DNA from 2 places in the Desulfocurvus sp. DL1XJH-121 genome. Region 2 is predicted to be linked to the other one. Evidence: predicted binding sites of a transcription regulator. Region 2 holds the regulator's gene; the other holds the start of a gene.
What was found. Region 2 encodes sigma-54, which starts transcription at its own class of promoters, with help from an activator protein. Its sites were predicted from a motif close to CTGGCACGGNNNNTGCTT; they were not measured.
Positions count from the first base shown of each region.

Region 1: a site for sigma-54 is predicted at 1,889-1,906, ahead of ACYYG1_RS01915 (LeuA family protein). Genes of this name have one in related genera too.

Region 1 is NZ_JBTVWW010000002.1:89,850-94,490, reverse strand. It holds gene ACYYG1_RS01920 (GntR family transcriptional regulator) at 1-669, shown strand, start outside; gene ACYYG1_RS01915 (LeuA family protein) at 725-1,843, opposite strand; gene nifH (nitrogenase iron protein) at 2,170-2,997, shown strand; gene ACYYG1_RS01905 (P-II family nitrogen regulator) at 3,037-3,393, shown strand; gene ACYYG1_RS01900 (P-II family nitrogen regulator) at 3,390-3,764, shown strand; gene nifD (nitrogenase molybdenum-iron protein alpha chain) at 3,786-4,641, shown strand, end outside.
Region 2 is NZ_JBTVWW010000007.1:27,337-31,977, reverse strand. It holds gene rapZ (RNase adapter RapZ) at 1-584, opposite strand, end outside; gene ACYYG1_RS06560 (PTS sugar transporter subunit IIA) at 589-1,038, opposite strand; gene hpf (ribosome hibernation-promoting factor, HPF/YfiA family) at 1,042-1,578, opposite strand; gene rpoN (RNA polymerase factor sigma-54) at 1,680-3,128, opposite strand; gene lptB (LPS export ABC transporter ATP-binding protein) at 3,339-4,061, opposite strand; gene ACYYG1_RS06540 (LptA/OstA family protein) at 4,061-4,606, opposite strand; gene lptC (LPS export ABC transporter periplasmic protein LptC) at 4,603-4,641, opposite strand, start outside.

The DNA.
Region 1 (4,641 bases), on a different contig from region 2:
ACGGTCCGCCAAGCCATCAACAAGCTGGTCAACGACCATCTGGTGGTGCGCAAGCGCAGCCAGGGAACCTTCCTGCTCTCCACGGAGCGGCCCGTGCTGACCCGCTCTCTGGGCTCCATCTCCACCTACCACGACGACATCGTGAAGGCCGGTCTCAAGCCGTGCTACAAGACCCTGGAAGCCGTGATCGTTCCGGCGGACGACCGCGTGGCGTCCCTGCTGTGCCTGGCTCCGGGAACCGACGTGGTCTATCTGCAGCGCCTGATGCTCGCCAGCGGCGTGCCCCTGGTCCTGGAACAGAGCTACCTGCCTTCGGCCCTGTTTCCCGACCTGCTCACGCGGCCTCTGGAGACCATGCTCTACAGGATATTGAGCAGGGACTATGGCATGAGCCTGAAGTCCTCGCGCACGGAGATCGGGGCGATCATTCCCTCCGTGCAGGAAAGGAAACGGCTGAAGATAGACCAGGACTGCCCCTGCCTCTGGGCCGAGGGCGTGGTCTTCAAGGAGGACGGGCAGCCTGTGGAGTTCTCGCGGGCCCTGTTCAGGGGGGACAAGTACCGGTTCAAATGCGACATCGGCAGGTACGTGTGCGAGGAGATCGTACAGGCCGCCCCGCCAAGGGACCAGGCACCCCAAGTCGAAACCGAGGCCCGCGGCCGGTCCTGACCCGGCCCCTAACGGATGAGAACAAGCCCCGACCGAACGGCCGGGGCTTTTGTCGTCAGTGCGTCCGGGACGTGTGCGCCGCGAGTTCGGCCACCTCGTGGGCCATGAGCGGGCGCTCCATGGCCTGGGAGGCCTGCTGCACGGCCTTGGTCAGCGCGGCGATGTTCCCGGGGTTGCCCGCCGTGCCCAACAGGCCCAGGGCGGCGCTCACCGCGGCCCGGCCGCTCTTGGCGCCGAAGCCGAAGCGCCGGGCCTCGGGGGACGCGCCCACGGCCTCGGGCGGGAAGGGCTCGTACAGGGCCGGGGCCTTGACCAGACCGTCCACGTGCAGCCCCGATTCGCAGGCGAAAATGTCGCGCCCGCAGATGGGCTTGTTGCGCGGCACCGCGATGTCCGCCGCCGCCTCCACCAGGGTGCACGCACCGCGCACGGCCTCCAGGTCGTAGCACTGCACGTCCCGGCTGAGGGTCATGAACGAGGCCACTTCCTCCAGCCTGGAGATGCCCGTGCGCTCGCCGATGCCCAGCACGGTCACGTCGGCGTAGTCCGCGCCGGACTCCAGGGCCGTGACCGCGTTGGCCGTGGCCATGCCGAAATCGTCGTGGCAGTGCACCGCGATATCCCCGTGGTACACCTCGCGCAGGGCGGCGATGACCTCGCGCAGGGCCATGGGCGTGTACATGCCCACGGTGTCCGCGATGCGGATGCGCTCCGCCCCCAGCTCGCCCGCGCGCCTGGCCACGGCCAGCATGTAGTCGAAGTCCGCGCGCGAGGCGTCCTCCAGACCGATGGACACGTACTTGAAGCCCCGGTTGCGGGCCAGGGGGATCAGCTCGCGCAGCTTGTCCAGCACCCGCTGGCGGGTGGTGCCCAGCCTGGTGCCCAGATGCGCGTCGGAAATGGGCACGCCCATGCTCAGGCGGTCCGCGCCGGTGCGCGCGGCGAAATCGATGTCCTCGGCCTTGAGCCGCGCCCAGATGGACAGGGCCGACTCGCCCACCAGGCCCTTGGCCCAGCCCACCAGATCCTCAAGGCCCTCCTGCCCGGCCCATCCGGCCTCGATCTCCTCGACCCTGGCCGAGGCCAGCGCCCGGACCAGTTCGCGGCGGTCGGCGTTGCTGAAGTCCACTCCGTATGTCTGTGCGCCCTCGCGCAGGGTGGTGTCGATGAGCATGCGTGTCTCCTTGGGGATGAGCGTTCATGTGTGACGCCCTCTTATGAGCATATCCTATGCCATAGATTACAAATCAATAATTACAGCTGGATAAGGAAAAATCGACAGATTTCGCACCCACGACGAAAGCCTACATTTTTTGTCGGCCAGGACATTTTTGTCCATCCGGCTGTGTAGGTTTGTATTCTTTACCCTGGTGCGAGTTTCCTTAAATAGCCTTGCAAAACCAAGTGGTTATCTATGGCTTTTCAGTTTGGCACGCACGTTGCCTTGTCCGCACAAACACTGACGGGCACCCCCCCATCAACAAAACGGAGGACAAAGCAATGCGCAAGATCGCCATTTACGGAAAGGGCGGCATCGGTAAATCCACCACTACCCAGAACACCGTGGCCGGCCTGGCCACCATGGGCCGCAAGGTCATGATCGTGGGCTGCGACCCCAAGGCCGACTCCACCCGCCTGATGCTCGGCGGCCTGGCCCAGAAGTCCGTGCTCGACACCCTGCGCGACGAGGGCGAGGACGTGGAGCTGGAAGACATTCGCAAGCCCGGCTTCGGCGACACCTGGTGCGTGGAATCCGGCGGCCCCGAACCCGGCGTGGGCTGCGCCGGCCGAGGCATCATCACCTCCATCAACATGCTCGAGTCCCTGGGTGCCTACGAGGAGAGCGAGGGCCTGGACTACGCCTTCTACGACGTCCTCGGCGACGTGGTCTGCGGCGGTTTCGCCATGCCCATCCGCGACGGCAAGGCCGAGGAGATCTACATCGTCTGTTCCGGCGAGATGATGGCCATGTACGCGGCCAACAACATCTGCAAGGGCATCATGAAGTACGCCCAGTCCGGCTCCGTGCGCCTGGGCGGCCTGATCTGCAACTCCCGAAACGTGGATAACGAGAAGGAGATGATCCAGGAGCTGGCCAAGAAGCTCGGCACCCAGATGATCTACTTCGTGCCCCGCGACAACGACGTGCAGCGCGCCGAAATCAACCGCAAGACCGTCATCGAATGGGATCCCACCGTGGGTCAGGCCGACCACTACCGCGCCCTGGCCAAGGCCATCGACGAGAACACGTTGTTCGTCGTCCCCACCCCGCTGGAGATCGAGGACCTGGAGCAGCTGCTCATGGACTACGGCCTGATGGCCGCCTAACTCGGCGTTCAACTCAGATAAATCACAGGAGAAAATACTATGATGATCATGGTCAGAGCCATTGTCAGGCCCGAAAAGGCGGACGACGTCCTCGCGGCGCTCATGGATGCGGGGTTCCCGGCCGTCACCAAGTATTCCGTGGCCGGACGCGGCAAGCAGCGCGGCATCAAGATCGGCGAGATCACCTATGACGAGATTCCCAAGACCATGCTCATGAGCGTGGTCAAGGCCGAGGACAAGGACTTCGTCATCGAGACCGTCATGCAGGCCGCCCGCTCGGGCAAGAAGGGCGCTTTCGGCGACGGCAAGATCTTCGTCACCGAGGTCGAGGACGTCTACACCATCAGCTCCGGCGTGTGCGACACGGCCGTGGCCGAGGAAGGAGCCCCGGCATGAAGGAAGTCATCGCAGTCGTGCGCATGAACATGATGAACCGCACCAAGGCGGCCCTGACCGAAGCCGGCGTGGACGCGTTCTTCGCCAGCGAGGCCCAGGGGCGCGGCAAGGGCCTTGTGGACAGCAAGGTCCTGGAGGGCGCGGGCGCGGGTCACGAGGAGGCCGTGGCGCTGCTGGGCGAGCGCGGCAAGCTCTACTCCAAGCGCATCGTCTCCGTGGTGGCGCCGGACTCCGACGTCAAGGACGTGGTCCAGGCCCTCATCGAGGCCAACAAGACCGGCAGGCCCGGCGACGGCAAGATCTTCGTCGTGCCGGTGAAGGACGCCGTTCGCGTGCGCACCGGAGAAACCGGAGCGGCCTCTATCGTTTAACTTTTCCTCAGGAGACCAGATATGGCGACCGCCAAGAAGAAGCTCGTGAACTGGACGCCCACCGACGTCAAGGAGGAGATGCTCAAGAAGTATCCCCCCAAGGTGGCGCGCAAGCGGGCCAAACAGATACTCGTCAACGAGGCCTTGGAAAACGAGACCCCGGAAATCGCGGCCAACGTGCGCACCATTCCGGGCATCATCACCATGCGCGGCTGCACCTACGCGGGCTGCAAGGGCGTTATCCTCGGTCCCACGCGCGACATCGTGAACATCACCCACGGCCCCATCGGCTGCGGATTCTATTCCTGGCTGACCCGCCGCAACCAGACCGACGCCTCGGCCGAGGGCGCCGAGAACTACATGCCCTACTGTTTCTCCACCGACATGGAGGACAAGGACATCATCTTCGGCGGCGAGAAGAAGCTCGAGGCGGCCATCCAGGAGGCCTACGACCTCTTCCATCCCAAGGCCATCGCCATCTTCGCCACCTGCCCCGTGGGGCTCATCGGCGACGACATCCACGCCGTGGCCAGGAAGATGAAGGAGAAGTTCGGCGACTGCAACGTGTTCGGCTTCTCCTGCGAGGGCTACAAGGGCGTATCCCAGTCCGCCGGCCACCACATCGCAAACAACCAGATCTTCCGCCACGTGGTGGGCGAGAACGACGCGGAAAAGCCCGGCGAATACCGCATCAACCTGCTGGGTGAATACAACATCGGCGGCGACGGCTTCGAGATCGACCGCATCCTCAAGAAGTGCGGCATCACGAGCATCTCCACCTTCTCGGGCAACTCCACCTACGACCAGTTCGCCTCGGCCCACAAGGCCGACCTGAACTGCGTCATGTGCCACCGCTCCATCAACTACGTGGCCGACA
Region 2 (4,641 bases):
GCGTCCGTGGGCACACCGTGCTTGAACCCGAAGGACAGGACGTAGACCCGCAGGCCCCAGCGCTTCTCCTTGAGGAAATTCCACTTCTCCTGCAGGAAGCGGCGCAGGTCGTGGATGGAATAGCCGGAGGTGTCCACCACCAGCTCGGCGCGCTCGCGCACTCTCCAGAGCAGCTTGCGCTCCTCCTCCACGGCGCGCTCCAGGCCGTAGGCGCCCTCCAGGGGATGGGGCCGCCTGGTGGCCGCATAGCGCCGCAGCAGCACGGGGGCGCTGCATTCCACGAACACCACGCGGGGCGTGACGCCCATCTCCCGCAGCCGGGAGAGCATGGCCTCCCACTGGGCCTTGAAATTCTCGACCCGCACGTCCAGGCCCAGGGTCAGGCCCCGGTGGGACATGTGCGGCTCGCGGACGAACAGGCCGACCATCTCGGGGATGACCGTGGGCGGCAGGCCGTCCACGGTGAGGAAGCCCAGGTCCTCGAAGACCTTGAGGGCCGTGGACTTTCCCGCGCCGGAAAGCCCGGTGAGGATGATGACGGGAAACGTCGATGCTTCCGCCGCCTGCGCTCCCCGTTCGTCCATGCCCCTAGGCCCCCTTCACCAGACGCCAGAGATCCTCGGCGTCGTCCGCCACGAGGAAGGCCTTGCGGAACTGGTCGTCCTTGAGCAGGCGCGAGATGTGGGCCAGAACCCGCAGATGCATCCCGGCCACCTGCTCCGGCGCGAGCACCAGGAAGAAGATGCGGCAGGGTTTGTGGTCCAGGGCCTCGAATTCCACGCCCTCCTCGCTGCGTCCCACGGCCACCAGGATGTTCTCGATGTTCTCGAGCTTCCCGTGGGGGATGGCGATACCGTCCCCGATGCCCGTGGTGCCGAGCTTCTCGCGCTCCTGCAACACAGCCAGGGCGGCCTTCTGGTCCAGGCCCTGCTCCCGCTGCGCCACCGCAGCCACAAGCTCGGCCAGGACCTCAGTCTTGGTCCTGGCCGAGAGTGTGGGCAATACCAAATCCTTATCCAGCAAATCTCCAAGCTTCATTCGCTACATCCCAGGGTCGATGAGACCGTAATCGCCGCTCTTGCGGTTGTAGATGACGTTGACGCGATCGGTCTCCGCGTTGAGGAAAACAAGAAACTCATAGCCCTTGGACTCCAGCTGCATGGCGGCCTCGTCCACGTTCATGGGCTTGGGCTCGTAGGAGTCGGTGGCCTGGATGGCGGGCACGCGCTCGCCCTCTCCGGAATCGGAGAAGCTGATCACGTCCATGCGCACGGATCCGCGCTTGCGCCTGATGTCCTTGGCCTTTTCCCGTGCCTTGCGCACCTGGGCGTCCAGCTTGTCCAGCACCAGGTCCACGGTGGAATACATATCCTCGGACTCTTCGTTGGCGGACAGGTTCAAATCGTCTCCCGTGAAAACCACATCGGCCTTTTGCCGGAACTTGTCCACGGACAGATTGACCAGAAGGGAGGCGTTTTCCGTCCTTGCGTACTTGAAGAGCTTCTCGAAACGATTCTTGGCGTACTTCTTCAGATGGTCGGAGGGTTCGAAATTCTTGAAGTTGAAATTGATCTGCATGGGCGTCCTCCTAACTTGAGGTGAAGAACACCGGGGATTCCCGGTCATCTTCAGTGTAGGACGAAACCAAACCAAAATAAAGGGACCAGGAGGCGGGCAGATCAAAAAATCTGTTTGCGCTTGGAGGACGAAAGAATACCCAGTGCGCTGCGGTACTTGGCCACGGTGCGCCGGGCGATGTTGATCTGCAGGTCGTCCTTGAGCATGTCCGCCAGCTTTTCGTCGGACAGGGGCCTGCGCGGGTCCTCCTTGTCGATGAAATCCTTGATCATGGCCTTCACGGACTCGCTGCCAACTTGGCTGCCGTCGTCCAGGTCCAGGGCGCTGTTGAAGAAGAACTTCAGCTCGAACACGCCGTGGGGCGTGGACACGTACTTGCTGGTGGTGATGCGGCTGATGGTGGACTCGTGCATCTCGATGTCGTCGGCCACGTCCTTGAGGATCAGAGGCCTGAGCTTGCGGACACCGTGGCGGAAGAACTCGCCCTGGAAGCGCACGATGCTCTCCATGACCTTGTACAGGGTGCGCTGGCGCTGGTAGAGGCTCTTCATCAGCCAGACCGCCGAGCGCATGCGGTCCTGCATGTACTCCTTCTCGTTGGAGCTGCGGGTCTTGACCGCGTCCACGTAGTAGGGGCTGATCTGCAGCCGGGGCATGCCGTCCTCGTTGAGCACGATGACGAACTCGCCGTCGTACTCGTACACGAACACGTCGGGGGAGACGTACTGCGGCTCGCTGCCAGCGAAGGAAGACCCGGGCATGGGGGCCAGGCTCTTGATGACGTCCAGGTACGCCTTGAGCTCGTCCATGGAAAGCTTGAACTTGCGCGCGATGGGCTTGTAGCGGCGCTTCTCCAGGTCCTCCAGGTGGTCGGAGACCAGGGAGACGAGAATGGGGTCGTCCAGGCCCAGGGCGTCCATCTGCACCAGCAGGCATTCGCGCGGGGAGCGCGAGGCCACGCCCAGGGGGTCGAAACGCTGCATGCGCAGGATAACGGATTCCACCACCTGGGGGGAGACCCCGCAAAATTCGGCCAGTTCGTCGGTTTCGGCGCGCAGGTAGCCCAGGCCGTCGAGGTTGCCGATGACGACCTCGCCCACGGCGGCTTCCTCGGGGGTGAAGTCGGAGAGCCTGAGCTGCCAGTCCAGATGGCTTTCCAGGGACGGCTTGGAGGACAGGCGCGCCTCAAAGGACATGCCCTCCTCCGGCGTCTCGTACTCCCGCATCTGGACCTGTTTGGCCGTGGAGGAGAACTCGCCGAGGTAGCTTTCCCACTCGGCGCTCTTGATGAGCTCCTGCTCCACGTTCACGGGCTCGGAATCCCCGCGGGTCTCGGACGGCGTCTCGGCGCGGTCCTGGACGGCCTCGCGGGCCTCCTCGGACATCTCCTCGGGCTTTTCCTCCAGCAGGGGGTTCTCCAGCAGCTCCTGCTGGACCATGTCCACCAGTTCCAGGCGCGAGAGCTGCAGCAGCTTGATGGCCTGCTGCAGCTGGGGGGTCATGACCAGCTGCTGAGAAAGCTTGAGTTGCTGTCTGAGTTCAAGTCCCATATCGAGGAGTACGCCTTCCCTATGCGGAGTATGCCCGCGGTTCACTCAAAGGCGCCCGGGAAACCCCCCGGGCTGCCGCGCCGTGAGCCGAATGTGAAATACCGAACGCTCCAGACCCGGACGCAGGGTGACCATGCCATAGTCCGTCGAACCTTGCAACACCGATGGCAAGGTTTTTGAATGTAAATTTAGAAATGTGAAAACAAGATCTTAGAGACTGAAGCCTTCGCCGAGATAGACTTTTCTCGCCTTCGGGTCTTCGATAATTTGCGCAGGGGTGCCGGCCAGAATAATCCGGCCTTCGTACACGAGATAGGCCCTGTCACAGATGCGCAGGGTCTCGCGCACGTTGTGGTCGGAGATAAGAACGCCAATACCCTTCTCCTTCAATCCCCGCACGATGCCCTGGATGTCGTCCACGGCGATGGGGTCGATGCCGGCGAAGGGCTCGTCCAGAAGCATGAATTTGGGGTCCAGGATCAGGGCCCGGGCGATCTCCAGCCTGCGCCGCTCGCCACCGGAGAGGTGCATGGCCTTCTGGTCCGCCAGACGGGTGATGCCCAACTCCCTGAGCAGGGAGTCGGCCTTGGCCTTCTGCTCCGCCGGGGTGAGGCGCGTGTGCTCCAGGATGATCTCCAGGTTCTGGCGCACGGAGAGCTTGCTGAACACCGAACTCTCCTGAGGCAGGTAGGACAGGCCCAGGCGCGCCCGGTCGTGCAGGGGCAGGCCCGCCAGTTCGTGGTCGTCCAGGCGCACGTGCCCGCCGTTGGGTTTGACCAGGCCCACCAGCATGTAGAACGTGGTGGTCTTGCCCGCGCCGTTGGGGCCCAAGAGGCCCACGACCTCGCCCTGCTCCACGTTGAGGCCGATGTCGTGCACCACCTCGCGCTGGCCGTACCGCTTGAGAAGCGCCTCGGCGCTGAGCACGGACACTACTTCTTCCCTTCCTTGCCGGAATCCTTGCCCTGGTCCGCCGGGGTGAAGAACACGGCCTCCACCTGGGCGTCGCGGGTGCCCTCGACCTCGCTGCGGTTGTCCTTGAGATACAGCCGGATGACCCGGCCCGCGATGGTGTTGCCCGCGTCCACCAGGCGCGGGGAATCCTCCATCACCAGCACCCCCGGCTCCACCTTGTAGGTGGCCTTGCCGCAGAAGCCCTCCTTGCCGTCGCGCAGCAGGCGAACCTTGCCCGTGGCCACGATCTTCTCCACCTCGCCGGGGTCCGCGCCCACGGAGCCCGTGGTCTTCTTGCCCGTGTCCTTGAGGACCACCAGCAGCTTGTTGCTCCAGATCTCCATGTCCGGGCGGGACACGTGCACGTGGCCGGTGAAGGTCACGCTGCGGCCGTCCTGCTCGTAGATCATGGTGTCGGAGGTGATCTTGGTGGGCACCTTGTTGCCGTCGGCGGCCAGGGACGGGACGCAGGCCAGGGTCAGCAGGACGGCGGCGCACAGGACGAGAGAGGCGAAAGGCTTCACTTCTTGGGCTCCTTTGCCGGGGCCTGGGCGGGCCA